One region of the Labrys okinawensis genome, then DNA from elsewhere that is predicted to be linked to it. Evidence: riboswitches for the same ligand, from Rfam matches in the RefSeq annotation. Region 1 holds a riboswitch; the other holds the start of a gene.
What was found. Region 1 has a riboswitch for thiamine pyrophosphate ahead of thiC (phosphomethylpyrimidine synthase ThiC). Riboswitches for the same ligand answer to the same signal wherever they lie in the genome.
Positions count from the first base shown of each region.

Region 1 (10,438 bases):
TCGGCCTCGGCTGCATGGGCATGTCAGGCATGTACGGCCCCTCGGAACGGGCAGAGAGCATCGCCACCATCCACGCCGCCCTCGATGCCGGCATCAACCTGCTCGACACCGGCGATTTCTATGGCATGGGCCATAACGAGATGCTGATCGGCGAAGCACTGAAGGGGGTTCCCCGCGACAAGGTAGTCCTCTCGGTCAAATTCGGCGGCCTACGCGATCCCGCGGGCGGCTGGACCGGTTTCGATGGCCGTCCTGCCGCGGTGAAGAACTTCCTCGCCTATACGCTGCAGCGCCTCGGCGTCGATCATATCGACATCTACCGTCCGGCCCGTCTCGATGCCAACGTACCGATCGAGGATACGGTGGGCGCCATCGCCGACATGGTGAAGGCGGGCTATGTCCGGCATATCGGCCTCTCGGAGGTCGGCAGCGCAACCATCCGCCGCGCCGCCGCGGTGCATCCAATCGTCGACCTGCAGATCGAATACTCGCTGATCTCGCGCGGCATCGAGGACGGCATTCTCGCCACCTGCCGCGAGCTCGGCATCGGCATCACCGCCTATGGCGTGCTCTCGCGCGGGCTGATCAGCGGCCACTGGCAGAAGGACAGCGCCGGGCAAGGCGATTTCCGCGCCTTCAGCCCTCGCTTCCAGACCGGAAACGTCGACCAGAACCTCGCTCTGGTCGAGGCGCTTCGCAAGGTTGCAGACGCGAGGAAGGTGAGCGTGGCGCAGATCGCCATCGCCTGGGTGGCTGCGCAGGGCGAAGACATCGTGCCGCTCGTCGGCGCCCGTCGCCGCGACCGCCTCGCCGAGGCTCTGGGCGCCCTCGACGTGACATTGACACGGGATGATCTTGCCGCCATCGAGGCCGCCGTGCCGAAGGACGCCGCCGCCGGCACGCGCTATGCCGCCGCGCAGATGGCCCATCTCGACAGCGAGCACTGACGGGGAGGACGCCCCTGGGAGCGCGGACGTCTCGTCTGCTCCTGAAACGGTTGCGATACAAGTAAGCGCGATGCGATTGTCAACAGCAGCATCGCGCTTGCTTGCGTGACCTTTGCTTCAAGAGCGGATCGTCCGACACTCACTTGAGTGTCGGAGGGACGTCCGCACTCCCTGCAGTCAAGTCGGCCCAGCGCCCGGGCGTGAGGCCGAAGGCCTTCTTGAAGTGGCGGGTCAGGTGGCTCTGGTCGGCAAAGCCGGTGGCCGCGGCGATTTCCGCCAGGGGTTCGCCGGCCTCGATCATGGTACGGGCCTGGCCGAGACGGCGCATCAGCAGGAAGCGATGCGGGCTGGTGGCGAAGGCCCTGCGGAAATGGCGGTAGAGCGTGAAGCGGTCGAGCCCGGCGACATCCTCCAGCTCCTCGGAGCGCACCGCCTCCAAAGCATGGGCTTCCAGGTAATCGCGCGCCCGCTCGACCTGCCGCAGAGCGAGCGGCCCCAGCGGTTTGAGGGGCTGGCCGGCGTGACGGGCGAGCCCCCTCGCGATGCGGGCGACAAGATCGTCGGCCGCGAGATCCTCAAGCCCTTGATCGAGAGGTCCAAGAAGGGACAGGATCTCGTCGCGCAATTCAGGATCGTCGAAGACCGGCTGGTGCACGAAGGGCAGGCCCGCTCCGCCCTCGCCGAGGCCGCGCAACAGCAAGGATGGTTCGAGATAGATCATGCGGTAGTGCAGGCCAGCCTCGGTGCCAGCGCCGCCGTCATGCACCTCGTCGGGATGCAGCACGATGACCTGGCCGGGCAGGCTGACGCGCGAGGCGCCGCGATACTGGAATGTTTGCACCCCGCCCAGGGTGACGCCCACGGCATAGGTGTCGTGCCGGTGCAACTCGAAGACCCTGCCCTGGAAATACGCCTCGATACGTTCGATGCCGGGCAGAGCGGGCGCGGTACGAATGCTCTCGGCGCTCTCACACAAACGTTCAAGACCGTGGAAGGCCTGCCGCTCTAAAGCATGCGGCCTATCGCCCGACGGCATTGGAGCCTCGAAAGTAACCATCCATGTTCGATACTAAATTTACAATCGTATTGCGAGACGATCTTGCCCCCTGGCAGGCGCTCAACGTCACCGCCTTCCTCACCAGCGGCGTCGTCGCCGGGGCTCCCGAGATCATCGGCGAGCCCTATCGCGACCGCGCCGGCCATTTCTACAACGCCCTGTCGGCCCAACCCGCCATCGTGCTCGCCGCTGACGCCGCAACCATGGCGACGATCCATCGCCGCTCGCTGGAGCGCGGCGTGCGCACCTCGCTCTATATCGAGGAGATGTTCGCAACAGGCCACGACGCTGCCAACCGCGCGGTCTTCGCCGAACATGCGCCCGAGGACGCCAGGGTGGTGGGGATTGCGCTGCGGACGGACAAGAAACTCGTCGACAAGATCACCAAGGGCGCGAGGATGCATCCGTAGGGGAGTGAGAAGATATATCGAAGAGCGCGACGCAAAGCCTTCCCCAGCTTCGTGGTGGAGGCTCGCGTTGCACCCTTTAGACCAGTGCCTATGCCTACAATGAGCCACCTCCCCTCGTCAGAAAGGCGGCCACTCCTTTAATTATTTAGCCAGCTCCATTATTTCTTTTTCTTCGCTACCAATTCCTTGGCATAGTCGTTGAGCTCATCCAGGCTGCCCTTCACATCCGTCCGGGTGCCGGCGATCAGTTCTTCGAGTTCGATGCCCCAGCGGTCGCCCAGGGCCGGCCAGTCGGCGTCCTGCCAAAAGTTCACGGCGGTGACCTTGGCGGTGTCCGAGAGCGCCTTGGAAAGGTCGGCACTGAATTTCTGGTTGAATGCCGGGCTGGTCAGCACGCTGGTGCGATTGAGGCCGCCGAAATTGCCGGCGTCGAGATTGCGCTGCTCATTCTCCTTCGAGGTCGCCCAGGCGATGAAAAGACCGGCGCATTTGCGCGCATCATCGTCCTTGTTGCCCTTCACGCCGATGGCAAGGCCGTGGGCATAGCCGCCGCCGGTCAGTGGCGAAGGCGGGGCGGCAAAACCGACCTTGTCCGTCACCTTGGAGACCTTGGGATCGAGGGCGAGGGCGCCGAGCGGGCTCGATTCGATCAGCAGCGCCACCTGGCCGGAAAGGAAGGCGCCGGTCGATTCATCCCAGCTGCCCGTCTTGGTGCCGGGAGCGGAATATTTGAACAGATCGAGATAGGTCTGTGTGGCCTTCACGCCGGCATCGGAATCGAAGGTCGGCTTGTCGCCGTCGAACCATTGCCCGCCGAAACCTTTGAAATAGGGCATCCAGCGCCAGACATTGGCACCCGAACCGCGCTGTCCGCGCAGGGCGATGCCATAGACGCCGTGATCGGGATCGTGCAGCTTCTTTACATCGGCGATCAGGTCATCGAGCGTCGTGGGTGGCTTCAAGCCGGCCTTGTCCAACAGGTCCTTGCGGTAGACCATGAGGTCGCCGCCGCCGGTGACCGGCGCAAAATAGGGCTTGCCATCGAAGGTCGCGACCTTCTGGCGGCCGGGATCGAAATCGGCGAAATCATACTCCTTGGGATAGTAGTCAAGGACCGGATAGATCCACTTCGAGGACGCAAAGAGCGCGACGTTCGCCTCATCGATATAATAGACGTTGTATTTGCCGATGGTGGAAGCATCCGCGCGGGACTTTGCGCGCCGGTCGTTCTCGTTGAGATAGTCGATCTGGAAGCTGGCGCCGCTCAGCTTCTCGAATTCATCCTTGTTTTTCTCGTTGAGAGCGAGACTGTCTTGAGGCTGAGCCAGCACGCGCACGGTATTCTTGCAAATGCCGTCAGCTTGAGCGGCGACTATGCCTGCGGCGAGAGCCATGACAGCACCCACAGCGGCGCCGTAGACCTTGGATTTGTTCATCAGCGTTTCCTCTATATATTCTGGTGCAGAGTAGGGTTAGCTCTGGCATTGCCTTACCGGCGTCCGGCTTCTGTGGCCGATATGCCTGGTAGGACGTAGGAATCTTGATTGAATTCTCAGCGCATCGAGATTTGACCCCTCGTTATGCCCACGACCACCGGCCGGGTGCTCCGGCCTGACCGTTAAATGTGGGACACTACCATACTACGAAGTCGGGCATTCCAGCGCAGAGGCCATAAAGGCAAGGCCCCGCAGTCGGCCAGTCGATGTCGGTAGAAGGGGCGCTCCCAATCGGAGCGCTTGCGCGTTTTCGCGACATTTTGGCAGAGTTTGATATGCGACGCCCCGGCCCGTCAAGGACTTTGGTCAAGCGCGGCTCTCAAGCGCCATCATTAGCAACCATGAAGGCAGATGGCTCCCGAGGCGCTACCGCGAGCAGGAGGGATTCAGGCAGTTTACGTCAACCGGTTCCTCTATGCCTTGACATGCGCCACGGTGCCGCCGGTCACGCGCACCAATTCGACCGGGGAGGTGCGGAAGGCATGGGTGGGCGAGCCCGCCGCGGCCCAGATCGGATCGAGCACCATCAAATCCTCATCGATCAGGATCAATGCGGGCGCCAGATGGCCGACAGGCGCCACCCCGCCGACGGCAAACCCGGTGACCTGTTCCACCCAGGCGGGATCGGCGCGTTCGATCTTGCGCCCGAGCGCCGTCCCCACCTTGGCGCGGTCGATGCGGTTGACGCCGGAGGCAACCACCAGGACGGGGGTCTCGCCGCTGCGGAAAATGATCGACTTGGCGATCTCGGCCTCTGTGCATCCCACCGAAGCCGCCGCCTCCGCCACCGTATGCGTGCCCTCTGCAAACTCTGTGATGGTATCGGGATGGCCAGCCGACAGCAGGGCCTGCCGGACACGATCGACGGAATGGGGCATGGGAGGACTCACGCGATGGGCGGAACAAGGTAGCCAAGAAGGGCCGCCCTTCCAAGACGGAGTGAGGATCGGAGGTCGATCACCGATCGACAATCTTGGAAACGTTGTGTTCGCAGGAAGGGGGAAATGTCGATCGGTGATCGACCCTCCAATCTCGCATCTCATCCCCCTCTGGACGCCAGGCGATTCCGGGTCTAGGCTGACAACCGTTCCGAGGGGTGTCCCGCGCAAGCGGGGCTGAGATGGCCCAGAGCCGAACTCTTCGAACCTGATCCGGGTCATGCCGGCGAAGGGACGGGAACTGCGGGCCTGGCATCAGGCCCAAGGACCAGGTTGCAATACCAGGGTCCGCCCAGACAATCGTCGCCCCGGATCTCCAACACTCGCTTCGAGGAGGAGATCCATGAACTACCAAGCCCCCAAAGACAAAACAGCTGCGCCGCAAAGCGTCACCACCGGGCCGATCCAAGGTTCGCGCAAGGTCTATGCCGCGCCCGCCTCGCATCCCGGGATGCGCGTGCCCTACCGCGAAATCTGCCTCGGCGATCCCGCGCTCGAGCCCGTGCGCGTGTACGACCCCTCCGGCCCCTATACGGATGATGGCGCGGCCATCGACCTGCAGCAGGGCCTGCCCGCCGTGCGCGACGCCTGGATCGCCGCCCGTGGCTTTGCCGCCATCGAGGGCCGCGCCGTCAAGCCCGAGGACAATGGCCATGTCTCGGCCGAACGCCTGGTGCAGCCTTGCCCGGCCGAACGCGTTCTGCGCCGCGGCGCTGACGGCCAGCGCGTCACCCAATACGAGTTCGCACGCGCCGGCCTGATCACGGAAGAGATGGTCTATGCCGCCTTCCGCGAAAACCTCGCCCGCGAAAGGGCGCTGGAGGGCGCTGCAGGGCGGAGAGCCGACGGTGAGGATTTCGGCGCCGCGATTCCCGACTTCGTCACGCCCGAATTCGTGCGCGACGAGATCGCGCTGGGACGGGCCATCCTGCCCGCCAACATCAATCATGCCGAGCTTGAGCCGATGGTCATCGGCCGCAATTTCCTGGTGAAGGTCAACGCCAATATCGGCAATTCCGCCGTGACCTCCGGCGCCGCCGAGGAGGTGGAGAAGCTTGTCTGGGCCACGCGCTGGGGTGCGGACACGGTGATGGACCTTTCCACCGGGCGCAACATCCACAATATCCGCTCATGGATCATCCGGAACTCTCCCGTGCCGATCGGAACCGTGCCGATCTACCAGGCGCTGGAGAAGGTGGACGGCGATCCGCTCAAGCTCGACTGGGAGGTGTTCAAGGACACGCTGATCGAGCAGGCCGAGCAGGGCATCGACTATTTCACCATTCATGCCGGCGTGCGCCTCGCCCATGTGCCGCTGACGGCCCGGCGCGTCACCGGCATCGTCTCGCGCGGCGGCTCGATCATGGCGCGCTGGTGCCTGGCCGGCCATCGCGAGAACTTCCTCTATGAGCATTTCGCCGACATCTGCGACATCATGCGCCGCTACGACGTCTCCTTCTCGCTCGGCGACGGCCTGCGCCCCGGCTCGATCGCCGATGCCAACGATGCCGCCCAGTTCGCCGAGCTTGAAACCCTGGGAGAGCTCACGAAGATCGCCTGGGACAAGGGGTGCCAGGTGATGATCGAGGGGCCTGGACATGTGCCCATGCACAAGATCAAGCAGAACATGGACAAGCAGCTCGCCGCCTGCGGCGAGGCGCCCTTCTATACGCTCGGGCCGCTCACCACAGATATCGCACCGGGCTACGACCATATCACCTCCGGCATCGGCGCGGCGATGATCGGCTGGTTCGGCACGGCGATGCTCTGCTATGTCACGCCGAAAGAGCATCTCGGCCTGCCCAACCGCGACGATGTGAAGACCGGCGTCATCACCTACCGCATCGCTGCCCATGCCGCCGATCTCGCCAAGGGCCATCCGGCCGCCCGCATCCGCGACGATGCGCTCTCGCAGGCGCGCTTCGATTTCCGCTGGGAGGATCAGTTCAACCTCTCGCTCGATCCGGATACGGCACGCGCCTTCCATGACGAGACCCTGCCGAAGGACGTGCACAAGGTCGCTCATTTCTGCTCGATGTGCGGGCCGAAATTCTGCTCGATGAAGATCACGCAGGATCTTCGTCAAGAGGTGCGCGACATGGAGGCGCTGGCCATGGAGAAGGCAGCAGCCGAAGGCATGGCGGCCAAGTCGCGCGAGTTCCTCGAACAGGGCGGAGCGCTCTATGTTCCGGCCGGGTAAGCGCGAGCACATCGCCGTGGTCGGGGCCGGCGTCGCCGGCCTCGTCGCGGCGCTGGAATGTGCTATGCGGGGCGCCGAAGTCGAGGTGCTGGAGCGCGCGCCCATCCTCGGCGCACGCGCCTGCTCCTGGCTCGCCGGCGGCATGCTGGCGCCCTGGTGCGAGCGCGAGAGCGCCGAGCCCGCCGTGATGGAACGTGGCCAGCTCGCGCTCGAATGGTGGCCTCGTCATTTCCCCGACACGGTCCAGCGCGGTACGCTGGTGGTGGCCCCGCCCCGCGACGAGAGCGAGATTGCCCGCTTTGCCCGTCGCACCCAGGCGCATGTCGCGGTCGATGCCCTCGGCATTGCCGGGCTTGAACCCGATCTCGCCGGCCGCTTCCAGCGGGGCCTGTTCTTTCCACGCGAGGCCCATCTCGACCCGCGCCGCGCTCTGGCAGCTTTGGCCGGTGCGCTGGAGGATCTCGGCGTCGTCCTTCGCTTCAGCGTCGAGGCCGATCCGCAAGCGCTCGTGGCCGATACCGTGCTCGACTGCCGGGGCTTCGCGGCCCGTGAGACCTTGCCCGGTCTGCGAGGCGTGCGCGGCGAGATGGTGATCGTCAGGGCGCCCGGCGTGACGCTGTCGCGGCCGGTGCGCTTCCTGCATCCGCGCTTCCCGCTCTATATCGTGCCCCGCGCCGGTGCCCATTTCATGATCGGCGCCACCATGATCGAGAGCGAGCATCCGGGGCCGCCGACGGTGCGCTCGGCCATGGAACTGCTCAATGCCGCCTTCACCCTGCACCCTGCTTTTGGCGAAGCCGAAATCGTCGAGCTCGACGCCGATCTGCGCCCGGCATTCCCCGACAATCTGCCACGCCTGACCCGACAGGGCCGGGTCCTCTCCCTCAACGGCCTGTTCCGCCACGGCTTCCTGCTCTCGCCGGCCCTGGCTCGGGAAGCGGCCGACCTCATCCTGCCGCGCAAGGAGGTACGCTATGACCTTGACCATCAATGGTGAGACGCAGGAGGCCGCCGCCGAAACGCTGGCGCGGCTGCTCGAGACGCTGGAACTCGCCGAGGCCGTGGTGGCCACGGCGATAAACGGGCGTTTCGTGCGCGCGGCGGATCGCGGAAGGACCGCGCTGCGGGATGGGGATTCGGTTGAGATTCTCGCGCCGATGCAGGGAGGATGATCCTGGGAGCGCGGACGTCTCGTCCGCCTCTTACGCTTCTACAAGCGTCACGGTTCCGCGATGCGGACGAGACGTCCGCGCACCCAGGAACCCACGCCCTCCCCTCGAATGAGCCACTTCATGACCGACCCTCTCACCTTCTACGGCACCCCGTTCGCCTCGCGCCTCCTTCTCGGGACGGCGCAATATCCCTCGCCCGCCATCCTTACCGAGGCCGTGGGCGCCTCCGGAGCCGGCATCGTCACCGTGTCGCTGCGACGGGAGGCGGGGTCGCAGCGCAGTGGCCAGACTTTCTGGCAGCTGATCCGCGACCTCGGCGTCCGCGTGCTGCCCAACACCGCTGGCTGCCATACGGTGCAGGAGGCCGTCACCACCGCCGAGATGGCGCGGGAGGTGTTCGGCACCACCTGGGTCAAGCTCGAAGTCATCGGCGAAGCCGATACGCTGCAACCCGATGTCTTCGGCCTGGTCGAGGCCGCGCGCATCCTCGCCAGGGACGGCTTCGAGGTCTTTCCCTATACGACCGAGGATCTCGTGGTCGCCGACCGGCTGGTCGAGGCAGGCTGCAGGGTGCTGATGCCCTGGGGCGCGCCGATCGGCTCGGGCCGCGGCCTCAACAATGTCTACGGTCTGAGGGCGTTGCGTGCGCATTTCCCCGGCATTCCCCTGGTTGTCGATGCCGGCATCGGCACGCCCTCGCATGCGGCGCAGGCGATGGAACTCGGCTATGACGCCATCCTGCTCAACACGGCCGTAGCGAAGGCGGGGGACCCAGCCGGCATGGCGCGCGCCTTCGCCCTCGCCATCGAGGCCGGGCGCCTCGCCTTCCTTGCCGATCCGATGACGCCGCGCGACATGGCGGCGCCCTCTACCCCCGTGCTTGGTCAGGCGGTCCTCGCATGAACGGACTCGATCCCTTCTACCCTGTGGTCGACAGCGTCGACTGGGTCGCCCTCCTCGTGAAGGAAGGTGCCAAGCTGATCCAGCTGCGCATCAAGGAGCGCAACGACGAGACCGTATTGCCCGACGTCACGGCCGCTCTGGCACTCTGCCGAGCCGCCGGCGCGGAACTCGTCGTCAACGACTACTGGCGGGCTGCGATCGAAGCCGGAGCAAGCTTCCTGCATCTCGGCCAGGGCGATCTCGACACTGCGGATGTGCCGGCCATCCGCCGCGCTGGGCTGCGGCTCGGCATCAGCACGCATGATCATGCCGAGCTTGAGCGGGCGATCCGTTTCGATCCCGACTATGTCGCCCTGGGCCCTATCTATCCGACCACGCTCAAGGCGATGCCCTTCGCGCCGCAGGGGCTCGCGCGCATCGGCGAATGGAAGCGGCTAATCGGGGGCCGCCCCCTCGTCGCCATCGGCGGCATCTCGCTGGAGCGGGCGCAGGGCTGCCTCGATGCCGGCGCCGATGTCGTCGCCATGGTGAGCGACGTCACCAGGCATCCCGATCCGCCCGCCCGCATCCGCGACTGGCTGGCGGCGACGCGGCATCCGGCGGCATGATACCGACGGTTCTCACCATCGCCGGCTCGGACTCGGGTGGGGGAGCGGGCATCCAGGCCGATCTCGCCGCCTTTCGTGCCTTCGGCGTACACGGCGCCAGCGCCATCACGGCGATCACCGCGCAGAATACACTTGGCATCTCTGCCATCCACGAGGTGCCACTAGCCATGCTGAGGGCGCAGATCGAAGCCGTGCTCGCCGATTTCGAGGTGAAAGCCGTGAAGATCGGCATGGTGCCCAGCCCCGATCATATCGGCATCATCGCCGAAATCCTGGCCGGGACAGGCCTGCCCGTCGTGCTCGATCCCGTCCTCTCCGCCAGCACCGGTCGCGCGCTCGGTCGCGCCGGTACTCCCGAAGCCCTGCGCGAGCATCTTCTGCCCCTCGTGGCCGCCCTGACGCCGAACCTGCCCGAGGCGGCGGCGCTACTGGCCGTGGGGGAGGCCGCCGACGAGGAGGCCATGCGCAGCCAGGCCTCGGCGCTTCTTGCTTTCGGTCCCCGGGCGGTGCTGCTCAAAGGTGGCCATGGCTCGCTCGACGAGGCCATCGACATGCTGGCGACGGAGCAGGGCATCACGCGCTTCGCCGCTCCCTGGGTGGAGACCACCAATCTGCACGGGACCGGCTGCGCACTATCCGCGGCCCTGGCGGCGGGCATCGCGCTCGGCCATCCTCTTGACATCGCCGTCGCCCGAGCCAAATCATGG
Region 1 is NZ_CP178864.1:905,261-915,698, reverse strand. Features, by position in the region: gene ACMDCR_RS04435 (aldo/keto reductase) at 1-947, shown strand, start outside; gene ACMDCR_RS04430 (AraC family ligand binding domain-containing protein) at 1,087-1,983, opposite strand; gene ACMDCR_RS04425 (DUF2000 family protein) at 2,007-2,414, shown strand; gene ACMDCR_RS04420 (ABC transporter substrate-binding protein) at 2,573-3,850, opposite strand; gene ACMDCR_RS04415 (YbaK/EbsC family protein) at 4,324-4,788, opposite strand; TPP riboswitch at 4,993-5,100, shown strand; gene thiC (phosphomethylpyrimidine synthase ThiC) at 5,192-7,048, shown strand; gene thiO (glycine oxidase ThiO) at 7,032-8,045, shown strand; gene thiS (sulfur carrier protein ThiS) at 8,023-8,220, shown strand; gene ACMDCR_RS04395 (thiazole synthase) at 8,341-9,123, shown strand; gene ACMDCR_RS04390 (thiamine phosphate synthase) at 9,120-9,731, shown strand; gene thiD (bifunctional hydroxymethylpyrimidine kinase/phosphomethylpyrimidine kinase) at 9,728-10,438, shown strand, end outside.

Region 2 (10,438 bases), 2.0 Mb from region 1:
AGAATCGTCTCGGCGGCGTCGTCGGGGATCTCGCAGTTGAATTCTTCTTCGAAAGCCATAACCAGCTCAACCGTATCGAGCGAGTCGGCGCCAAGATCGTCGATGAAGCTCGCATTCTCGGTGACCTTGTCCGGATCGACGCCGAGGTGCTCAACCACGATCTTCTTCACGCGGTCTGCGATATCGCTCATTTTTTGTTCCTTTGATAAACCAAGACTGCCTGACGGCTATTTTTTCCTGCCGTCGATAAGACGGTCGGTGTTTGATTGGTTCTGAGTACCGGGGCCGGTCCTTCGACCGGCCGTCCAGCTTCCCGGACAATCACATTCGCAGGAGCCATCGGAATGCCCCTTGGCGGTGATTAACACACTTCAAATGCCATTGCCAGCGGGCAGCCCTACACTGGAAACCAGCATGGGATCTTGCTGTAACCCATTCAAATCATTGCCATTCCGCCGTTAATATTCAGCGTTTGGCCGGTGGTGTAACTCGCCTCCACCGAAGCAAGGTAAACGACGGCGGCGGCAATCTCATCGACATGGCCGAGCCGGCGGACCGGGACCGTGGCAAGGATCGTTTCCATCAGCTTCTCGTTAAGCACATCCGTCATGGCCGTCTCGATGAAGCCTGGGGCGATGCAATTGACGGTGATGCCTCGCGTGGCGACTTCCTGAGCTAGCGACTTCGACATGCCGACGAGACCGGCCTTGGAAGCGGCGTAATTGGTCTGGCCCGCATTTCCGATCACGCCCGAAAGCGAAGCGATGTTGATGATGCGGCCGTTGCGGCGCTTCAACATACCCTTCACGGCCGAACGGGCGAGGCGGAAACTTGCCGTCAGGTTGACGGCGATGACGTCGTCCCAATCCTCGTCCTTCATGCGCATGATCAATCCGTCGCGCGTGAAGCCGGCATTGTTGACCAGGATGTCGACCTGGCCGAGCTTGGCCTCGACGCTGGGAACGAGCGCCTCGACCTGCTGCTTGTCGGCCAGGTTGCAGGCAAAGACATGGGCGCGTTCGCCGAGTTTGGCGGCGAGTTCCTCAAGCACAGCCTGGCGGGTGCCCGACAGCGCCACGATCGCACCCTGCTTGTGCAGGGCAATGGCAATTCCGGCGCCGATGCCGCCGGTGGCGCCGGTTACGAGTGCAATCTTGCCAGTAAGGTCGAACATTCTCTCCCCCTTTTGGGCGCCGTCTTGGCCGGGTCCGGCCGCATGCCGATCGAAGCGAGGCTTGCCCGTTCTGATATCCTGGCGCCGCAGGGCGCCTGCTTGCTGTGTTCTGTTCAGCCGAGGGTCGGGGCAAAGGCCGCGACGTCCTCGGGCGTGCCGACGCTGACCGCCTCGACGCCCGAGGCAATACGCTTGACGAGGCCGCTCAGCACCTTGCCGGAGCCGACCTCGACCAGCTTGGTGACGCCGGAGCCAGCGAGAAATTCCACGCTTTCGCGCCAGCGCACGGTGCCAGTGACCTGCTCGACCAGCCGCTTGCGGATCACTGAGGGGTCGGAGATCGGGCGTGCCAGCACATTGGCGACCAGCGGCACGGCCGGCGCCTCGATGACCACCTTGGCCAGCGCCTCGGCCATCGCATCGGCGGCAGGTTGCATCAGTGCGCAATGGAAAGGAGCGGACACGGGCAGGAGGATGGCGCGCTTGGCGCCCTTGGCCTTGGCGATCTCAAGCGCGCGCTCCACGGCGACCTTGGCGCCCGAGACGACGACCTGACCCGGCGCATTGTCGTTGGCGGCCTGGCATACGTCGCCCTGCGCAGCCTCCGCGGCAACGGCGGTCGCCTGTTCGAAATCGAGGCCGAGCAGCGCGGCCATGGCGCCGGTGCCGACTGGCGTCGCCGCCTGCATGGCCCGCCCGCGGATCCGCAGCAGGCGCGCGGTATCGGCAATCGTCAGCGCGCCGGAAGCGGCAAGCGCCGAATATTCGCCGAGCGAATGGCCGGCGACGAAGCTTGCATGTTTCCTGAGATCGAGGCCCGCCTCGTCCTGCAGCACCCGGAAGGCAGCGAGAGAAACAGCCATCAGGGCAGGCTGGGCATTTTCGGTCAAAGTGAGGTCGCTCTCCGGACCATCCCAGATCACGGAAGTCAGCCTCTGGCTCAGCGCAGCATCGATCTCATCGAAGACGGCCCGGGCCACCGGGAAGGCAGCGGCCAGTCCCTTGCCCATGCCGACAGTCTGGCTTCCCTGCCCGGGAAACGTGAAGGCGATACTCATGCAAGCACCCTGTTTGAGACGGCGCGTTGAGACAATAGGCTGCGGGCTGAGTCAAGTCCGAAGGGATGGAATGCCCACGGAATTCCACGAAGTCGCTAGGAAACGACGGTTTTCGCCAGTCGAATTGAGGCCAAACAAGGGCAGCCTGTCATTTTACGGCGAAAGACCCCCCTTTTGCGCGGCTGATCTTGCTGGGAATCTGCATCGTCAGCCCTTCAACCGGGCCATCTTCTTCTCGACCTTGGTGAGGAAGCGCCGACGCTTGGCATCAGATATCTCGTCGAGCCGATGCAGTGCGATCCACATCGTGCGGCAACGCGGAGCGCAGAGCATCTTGAGCCCCCGCAGGAGGATGCGCCGACCAGGCTCCTTCATGAACAGTTTCCACCACCACCACGGCGAGCCCAGCGTCGAGATGACGGCGAGCAGGCGGATATGCGTGAGCACGGGACCGATCGGCTTGCCGTTGTCAGGCATGGTGAAGGTCGCGTGCGGCACCCAGACGCGCTCCAGCCAGCCCTTCAGCATGGCAGGTGGCCCGTACCACCAAGTGGGATAGATGAAGATTAGCCCCTCGCACCAGCGCAGATGGGCCAGATGCTCCACCACGGGCGCCTCGTTGCTGCCCTTGTCGTGATAGCCGCGCCGCTCGTCGCCGCTCATCACCGGATCGAACGCCATGGCATAGAGATCGAGAACGCGCACGTCATGCCCGGCCTGGGCGAGCCCGCGCAAGGCTGCATCGCGCACGGCGGCGACGTAGCTTTCCGCGCAGGGATGGCAGAAGACGACGAGGAGCTTCATCGCTGGCGCGTTTTACCTTCAGATTGGATCGCCAAGAATCGCAAAATGCTTAGATGGCAAGGAGTCATGCTGGAGTACCGATTCCGATTAGTGCCATAAAAGCTTGGAAAGAGATGGTTTTCCATCTCTTCCTCAGATTTTGATTCAGGCGGTAATCAGCTCGAAGCGGTCGACATCGACCATGCCGCGATCGGTGATCTTCAGGTGTGGAATCACCGGCAGCGGCAGGAAGGCGACCTGCAGGAAGGGCTCAGCCAGGGTGACGCCGAGCGATTTCGCCGCGGCTCTAAGAGGCATCAGGCGGTCCCGCACCGCTTCGAAGGGCAGCGTGCTCATCAACCCGGCCACCGGTAGCGCCAGCTCCGCCAGCACGGCGCCGTCGCGCACCACCACGAAGCCGCCGCCAATCTCGCCGAGGCGGTTGACGGCGAGTGCCATGTCGGCGTCATCGGCGCCGACCACGCAGATATTATGCGAGTCATGCCCGACGGAGGAGGCAATTGCGCCTTGCCTCAGGCCGAAGCCCTTGACGAAGCCGCGGCCGATATTGCCATTCACGCCATGGCGCTCGACCACCGCGACCTTGACCACGTCCTGGCCGAGATCGATCCCGCGCCGGCCATCGGCATAAGGCAGGCTGAGGCGCAGATGCTGCGTGATGATCTTGCCCGGCATCACGCCCATCACGGGGCCCGTCGGCCCCGGGGCGGCTGCCTCGAAATCCGATGCCGTGACATGCCGCGCCTTCATCGAATCGAGACCGACCGGCTGCACGCGAGGGCGTCCCTCGAAGAGCCCGTCCTCTACGAGGCGGCCGGCGCTGATCACATGGCGCACGGCGCAAAGTTCGAGATCCTCGAGCAGCACGATGTCGGCCCGCCTGCCCGGCCCGATCACACCACGGTCTCGCAGCCCGAACGCCATGGCGGCGGAGATCGTCGCGGTGCGATAGGCCGCCAGCGGCTCGGCGCCGAGGCCGATGGCGGTGCGGATCATGAAGTCAAGATGTCCCTCCTCGGCGATATCGAGGGGGTTGCGGTCATCGGTGCAGAAAGCGAGATAGGGCGAATTCTTGAGCGTGATCAATTCGGCCAGGGCATGCAGATCCTTGGAGACCGAGCCCTCGCGGATCAGCAGCGTCATGCCCTTGGCGAGCTTCTCGCGCCCTTCTTCCGCCGTGGTGGTCTCATGGTCCGTGCGGATGCCGGCAGTGAGATAGGCGTTGAGATCAGTGCCGCGCAGAAGCGGGGCATGGCCGTCGATGTGGCGGTCCTGAAAGGCGATCAGCTTGGCCAGGCAGTCGGGATCGGCATTGATCACACCCGGAAAATTCATGAACTCGGCGAGGCCGATCACCTTGTCATGACCGGCAAAGGGCAGGAGGTCCTCGGCGCCGAGCCGCGCGCCGGACGTCTCCAGATGGGTGGCGGGCACGCAGCTCGACAGTTGCACACGCAGGTCGAGGGCGGTGTGGCCCGCCGATTCCAGGAAGAAGCGTATGCCATCCGCGCCGACGACGTTGGCGATCTCATGCGGGTCACAGATCGCCGTGGTTACGCCATGGCGCAGCACGCAGCGATCATATTCGGCCGGCGTTACCAGCGAAGACTCGACATGGAGATGGGTGTCGATGAAGCCGGGCACCGCGATCAGTCCGCGCGCGTCGATCTCGTGCCGGCCGGTATAGCTTGCATAGGTACCGATGATACGGTCGCCGCCGATAGCGATGTCGGTCTGCGTGAGATCGCCGCTCACGAGATCGAGAAGCCGCACATTCTTGATCACGAGATCCGCCGGCTCGGCACCTCGCCCCTGGGCGATCAGTCTGGCAAGCGCGCTGGCGTCCATGCGGGCGATTCCCTCTCTACGCAAAGAAGGAAGCTTAGACCTTGGCGTGTGCAGCGCAACAGCGACCGTGATCCCGCGCGTATCCTCACAAGCGATACGCTCGGAATGACCTACACGATCCGCCCGTCCGCCACGGTCAGGATCTGATCCGCCCGTCCCTCGATATCTTCGGGCGTATGGGTGGTCATCAGCACCGTCAGCCCCTTCTCGCGCCGCAGTGTATCTATGAGGTCGATCATGCCGGCGCGCATGGCCGGGTCAAGGCCGGTGAGCGGCTCGTCCAGCAGCAGCAGCGGGCGCGTGGTCAGCATGGCGCGGGCCAGTGCGACGCGCTGGCGCTGCCCACCCGAGAGCTCGGAAGGCAGGCGCTTCTCCAGCCCAGCGAGGCCGACATGATCGAGCATGGCGGAAATGGCGCCCCTGTCGGCCGCAGACAGCCTTAGCGACGGCGACAGGGCGAGGCCGGCATTCTGCAGCGCCGTGAGATTGGGCAGGAGATTGTGATCCTGGAAGACGATAGCGACCGGCCGCTGCGAAGGTTTCACCGGCAGGAGGTCTAGCCCCTCGAAGCTGAGGCTGCCGCTCGACGGCCTCTCGAAGCCGGCAATGGCGTGGAGCAGGGTCGATTTGCCACCACCAGAAGGACCGACCATCGCCGCCATGCTGCCGCCTGGGACAGAGAGGTCGTAGACACCCGTCCAATCATCGATGACGATGGTAAGCTTGTCAGCGACGAGCATGCCGGCCTCCCAGCCTGTCGGCCACCAGAAAGAGCACCAGCACCAGCCCGGCCAGCAGGGCAGCAATGCCATCGGCCTCCTCGATGCGGTAGGAGCCGAGCTTGGCGTAGAGCAGCGAAGGCAAGGTCACCAGCCCCTCCGAACCGAACAAGGCGACCACACCGAGGTCACCAAGCGACAGCGCCATGGCGAAGGCGAAGGCCGCGGTGGCCGAGGGCGCCAGCAGCGGCCACTCGATCAGGCGCAGCCTGGTCCAGCCGGTCATGCCGAAGCTTTCGGCGAGGCGTCCATAGCGGTCCTGGGCGAGCGCCATGGGCGGATCGACAAGGCGGTGCACGAAGGGCAGCGCCATCATGGCATTGACCAGGATCAGGGCCGGCGTTGCGATCAGATCGGCCGCACCGAAAGCCCGGGCGATGACATAGAGGCCGGCAGCAAAGGCGAGAGGCGGAATTGCCAGGGCCAGCAGTGGAGCCGAGGCCATCAGCCGCGCGGTCCGGGCCCAACCGGAAGCACCGAGGGTGGCGCGAGAGCGCGAGAGCAGCAGCGCTGCACCGAGAGCGAGCGTGGCGGCTGCGATCGCGACGGCGAGGCTGGTGCCGAGGGCTCGCGGCACCTGCGGGTCCAATCCGGCCAGCAATGACCTTCCGGCCCAGATCACGGCCAGCAAGGGTGGCACGATGAGAAGAAGCGCGATGACGAGCACGGCAGCGTCCATGAGGTGGAGCGCCATCCCCCGCCGGTCCGGCCGCTCGATGCGGCGGCCCAGCGCGGCGACCTCCGGCGTCGAGACCAGCAGGGGGGCTGCGAGCACCACAAGCACCACCATCGCGCCAATCTGGAGCAGGGCGAGCACGGCCGCACGGGCGAAATCGGCGTCGGAATGGATGGCCTGGTAGATCGCCACCTCGAAGGTCGCACTGCCTGGGCCGCCGCCGAGGGTGAGCGGGATGGCGAAGCTGGTGGCGCAGGCGATGAAGATCAGGAGGCCGAGTGCCGCCATGTCGCGCCGCAGCACTGGCCAGTCGATCAGGCGGAATACGGCGCCCGAGGGCAGGCCGAGGGAAGACGCCAGGCGCCAATGCTCGCCCGGTACTGCCTCCAGCGCGGCCAGGAAGACACGGGCTGCGAAGGCGCCGTTGAAGAAAACGTGGACTAGCAGGATGCCGGTGAGACCATAGATGGCGAGGCCGGGCAGGCCGATGGCGCCGAGGACGGCGTTGACGATGCCGACACGGCCGAAGATGCCCGCAAAGGCAAAGACGGCGACAATCGAAGGCAAGGCGGTGGCTACGCCGAAGAGTGCCAGCAGCAGGCGCCGCCCTGGGAAATGCCGCCGCGCCAGAGCCAGAGCCACCAGCGCGCCGAAGATCAGGGAGAACAGCGTCGAGAGCAGCGCCTGGTAGAGCGTGAAGCTGGCGATCGAGACGAGATAGGCAGCATTGCCCTGCCACGGTTCGCCGCCTGCCGCGAGAAAGAGGCTGGCGAGGGAGGCAAGGACAAGAGCAGCCAGGGCAGCGAGAAGGGAGAGACCGGACATTCAGGTTTGTGGTGTGACGCTGCAGAACGGGGGGCAACACCAGCGCACATAAGTTGACCTGCCGTACATCAACCCCTCACTTCGCCATGGCAGCCAGCCATTCGTCGATCCACGCCTTGCGGTTCTCGGCGAGCTTGGCGGGGTCCGACATCAGTGCCTTGGCGGGAACCGGCACGGCCTTGAAGCTATCAGGTAGGCCCGCGGCTGGGGTCTTGGCGGGAAACATCCAGTTGGTCTCGGGCAGCACGGCCTGGCCTTCGTTCGACAGCAGGAAGCTCAGGAACTGGCGGCCGAGATCCTGCTGCCTGGAGCTCGCTACCAGGCCCGCGACCTCCACCTGCACCTGATGCCCTTCCGGGAACATGGCGGCATGGTAGTTCGTCTTCTTCTCGACCTCGATGTGATAGGAGGGCGAGGTGGAGTAGGAAAGCACCATGTCCGCCTCACCCTTGAGGAAGAGGCCATAGGCTTCCGACCAGCCCGGCGTGACGGTGACGATGCGGGGCTTGAGCTGCTTCCAGGCGTCGGCCGCCTTGTCGCCATAGACAGCCTTCATCCAGGCGAGCAGCCCGAGGCCCGGCGTCGAGGTGCGCGGATCCTCGATCACCACTTTCGGGCCGTCCTTGTTCTCGACGAGCTCCTTCAGGCTGGCCGGCGGATTCTTCAGTTTGTCGCCATCATAGACGAAGGCGAAATAGCCCCAATCGAAGGGCACGAAGGTCTTGTCGGCCCAGGGCTCCGGCAAGGAAAGGCCATCGGTGGCCAAACCATGCGGCACGAACAGGCCCGACTTTTCCGCCTCCCCCATCAGATTGTCGTCGAGGCCGACGACGACATCCGCCTTGGTGGAAGTGCCCTCCAGCTTGAGCTTGGCGAAGAGCGCGCCGCCGTCATCGGCGGTCACGTAATTGATCGTGCAGCCACATTTGGCCTCGAAGGCGGTCTGCAACTGCTTGCCGGGGCCGTATTCGCCCGAGAAGCTTTCATAGGTGTAGACGGTGAGAGCCGGCTTATCCTGTGCGTGTGCCGCGGTGGCGAGCGCTGCCAGAGCGATGGCAGCCAGGAGTTTCTTCAGCATGAGCGTCCTCCAAATCGATAGGTGATCGAGACGGACAGCGAGAATGAAGAAAGGGCAGTGGAAGCATGCTGCTTCAAGGCTCATCCCTCCGCCGGTACGATCCGGATCAGGTTCGATGGGTTGGCCTAAAAGCACCGTGCTTCCCGCCTCTCAGCCCTTGCAGGCACCCCATGAGACAATCTGGTGTTAGCGCGTTCGCAGGGGGAGGGAAAGGCAATTCTTTGCCGGCTCGTGGGACGGGGATCGAAGGGGCGGACAAGATGTCCGCGCTCTCGCTATCAGGCGAGGCCGAGACGCTGCGCCGCGAAGGGCAGAAGGCGGGGATCCTCATAGTCGGGAATGGCGAGATCGACGCCTTCGGCCAGCATGGCGGCTTCGCTCATGCCCGTCGTCAGACCGACTACGCTGAGCCCCGCCGCCTTGCCGGCCGCGATACCCGAGCGGGAATCCTCGAAAGCGAGGCTGGTTGTGGCGCGACCTTCGAGATGTTCGAGGCCCGCCAAATAGGGATCGGGGAAGGGTTTGGGCCTCGCCACCTCGGCGCCGATGACAACGAGCGGAAAGCGCTTCACGAGGTCGAGGCCCCGAAGCTGGTGCTCGGCATTGGCCCGCGGCGCATTGGTGACAACGCCAACCGGCACGCCATTCTTGCCTAGCCAGTCGAGGAAAGCCGTCAGTCCCGTGGCCGGCTCGACCTTGACGAAGAGGCGGCGAAACATCGCTTCCTTATCGTTGATCAGCGCGAGCCCGGCTTTCTCGTCGAGGCCCTTGAGCAGGCTCTTCAGAAGCAGGCTGTTGGGCGAACCCATGACGTCGGTGCGGTAGGACTCCTCCGTGAGGTCGATGCCATGCGGCGAGAGCATGTGCTTCCACGCCTCGTAGTGCAGATGGTCGGCATTGACCAGGGTGCCATCAAGATCGAACAGGGCAACGGACTTCACGGAAACGGAGACCTTTCAAGGCGTTTTCAAGAAAAAGCCAATAGGCTTGTTCAATGAAGAAAATACGTCAAAGCAATAAGTTAGAGCGCATTGCGGCTAGTGACACCGAGATTTGCTCTACACCGGCGAGTTCGAGCTCTTCGCGGAACTGCACGGCGTGGAGATAGGCATAGCGCCCGCCGCGGGCGAGCAATTGCTCATGCGTGCCCTCTTCGACCACGCGGCCAGCCTCGATCACGCAGATCTTGTCGGCCTCCTGGATCGTCTGCAGGCGATGGGCGATGACGACGACGGTGCGTCCGGCGCACAGATCGTCGAGCGCATTCTGCACGGCCTGCTCGGATTCGGAATCGAGCGCCGCCGTCGCTTCGTCCAGCAGGATCATCGAGGCATCGCGCAGGATGGCGCGGGCGATGGCGATGCGGGCGCGCTGGCCGCCGGAGAGCTGCAGGCCGCGTTCGCCCACCTCGGTATCGTAGCCCCGCTCGAAGGCCTGGATGAAATCATGGGCATAGGCCGCCTTCGCCGCCGCCTCGATCGCTTCCTGCGAGGCGCCGGGATGGCCGAAGGCGATGTTCTCGCGGATGGTGCCTCCGAAGAGGTAGACGTCCTGGCCGACATAGGCCATCGCCTCGCGCAGGCTGCCGATCGAGACCTTGCCGATATCCTGGCCGTCGATGGTGATCACCCCCGATTGCGGCTCGTAGAAGCGCAGGATCAGGTTGACCACCGTCGACTTGCCGCCGCCGGACTGGCCGACCAGCGCCGTCGTCTTGCCAGCCTCGACATGGAGCGAGAGCTCGCGCAGCACCGGCTCGTCCGGCTTGTAGCCGAAGGTCACCCTGTCGAAGACCACGGTGCCGCCCTTCTTCACAAAGGCCGGCTTGGCCCGTTCGACCGCCCCCTCCCCGGCGGGCGTGTCCATGATCTCGTAGAACATGCTGACGCCCGCGATCGCGGCGTTGAGGCCGACATTGGTCTTGGCCAGCGCCTTGGACGGGGCGTACATGGCCAGGAAGGCGAACAGAAACGAGGCCAGCCCCCCCAAGCGTCAGTTCGCCATTCGTGATGCGCCAGCCACCATAGACGATCACCGCCGCCACGGCGACGCCGGCCATCGTGTCCATGATGGGATCGGCGCGGTAGGCCAGGCCGGCCATCTTGTTGGCCGCCGTCTGCGCCTCGAGGATGCCGGCTTCCATGCGCCGGCGCATGGCGTCCTCCATGCCGAAGGACTTCACCACGCGGATGCCCT
Region 2 is NZ_CP178864.1:2,886,093-2,896,530, reverse strand. Features, by position in the region: gene ACMDCR_RS13465 (acyl carrier protein) at 1-191, opposite strand, end outside; gene fabG (3-oxoacyl-[acyl-carrier-protein] reductase) at 437-1,174, opposite strand; gene fabD (ACP S-malonyltransferase) at 1,288-2,232, opposite strand; gene ACMDCR_RS13450 (NAD(P)H-dependent oxidoreductase) at 2,440-3,036, opposite strand; gene ade (adenine deaminase) at 3,181-4,884, opposite strand; gene ACMDCR_RS13440 (ATP-binding cassette domain-containing protein) at 4,995-5,624, opposite strand; gene ACMDCR_RS13435 (ABC transporter permease subunit) at 5,611-7,164, opposite strand; gene thiB (thiamine ABC transporter substrate binding subunit) at 7,241-8,242, opposite strand; TPP riboswitch at 8,309-8,423, opposite strand; gene ACMDCR_RS13425 (HAD family hydrolase) at 8,521-9,183, opposite strand; gene ACMDCR_RS13420 (ABC transporter ATP-binding protein) at 9,251-10,192, opposite strand; partial or broken gene ACMDCR_RS13415 (ABC transporter transmembrane domain-containing protein) at 10,284-10,438, opposite strand, start outside.
Region 2: linked by a shared signal. The riboswitch ahead of thiB (thiamine ABC transporter substrate binding subunit) and the one ahead of thiC (phosphomethylpyrimidine synthase ThiC) in region 1 are both predicted to bind thiamine pyrophosphate.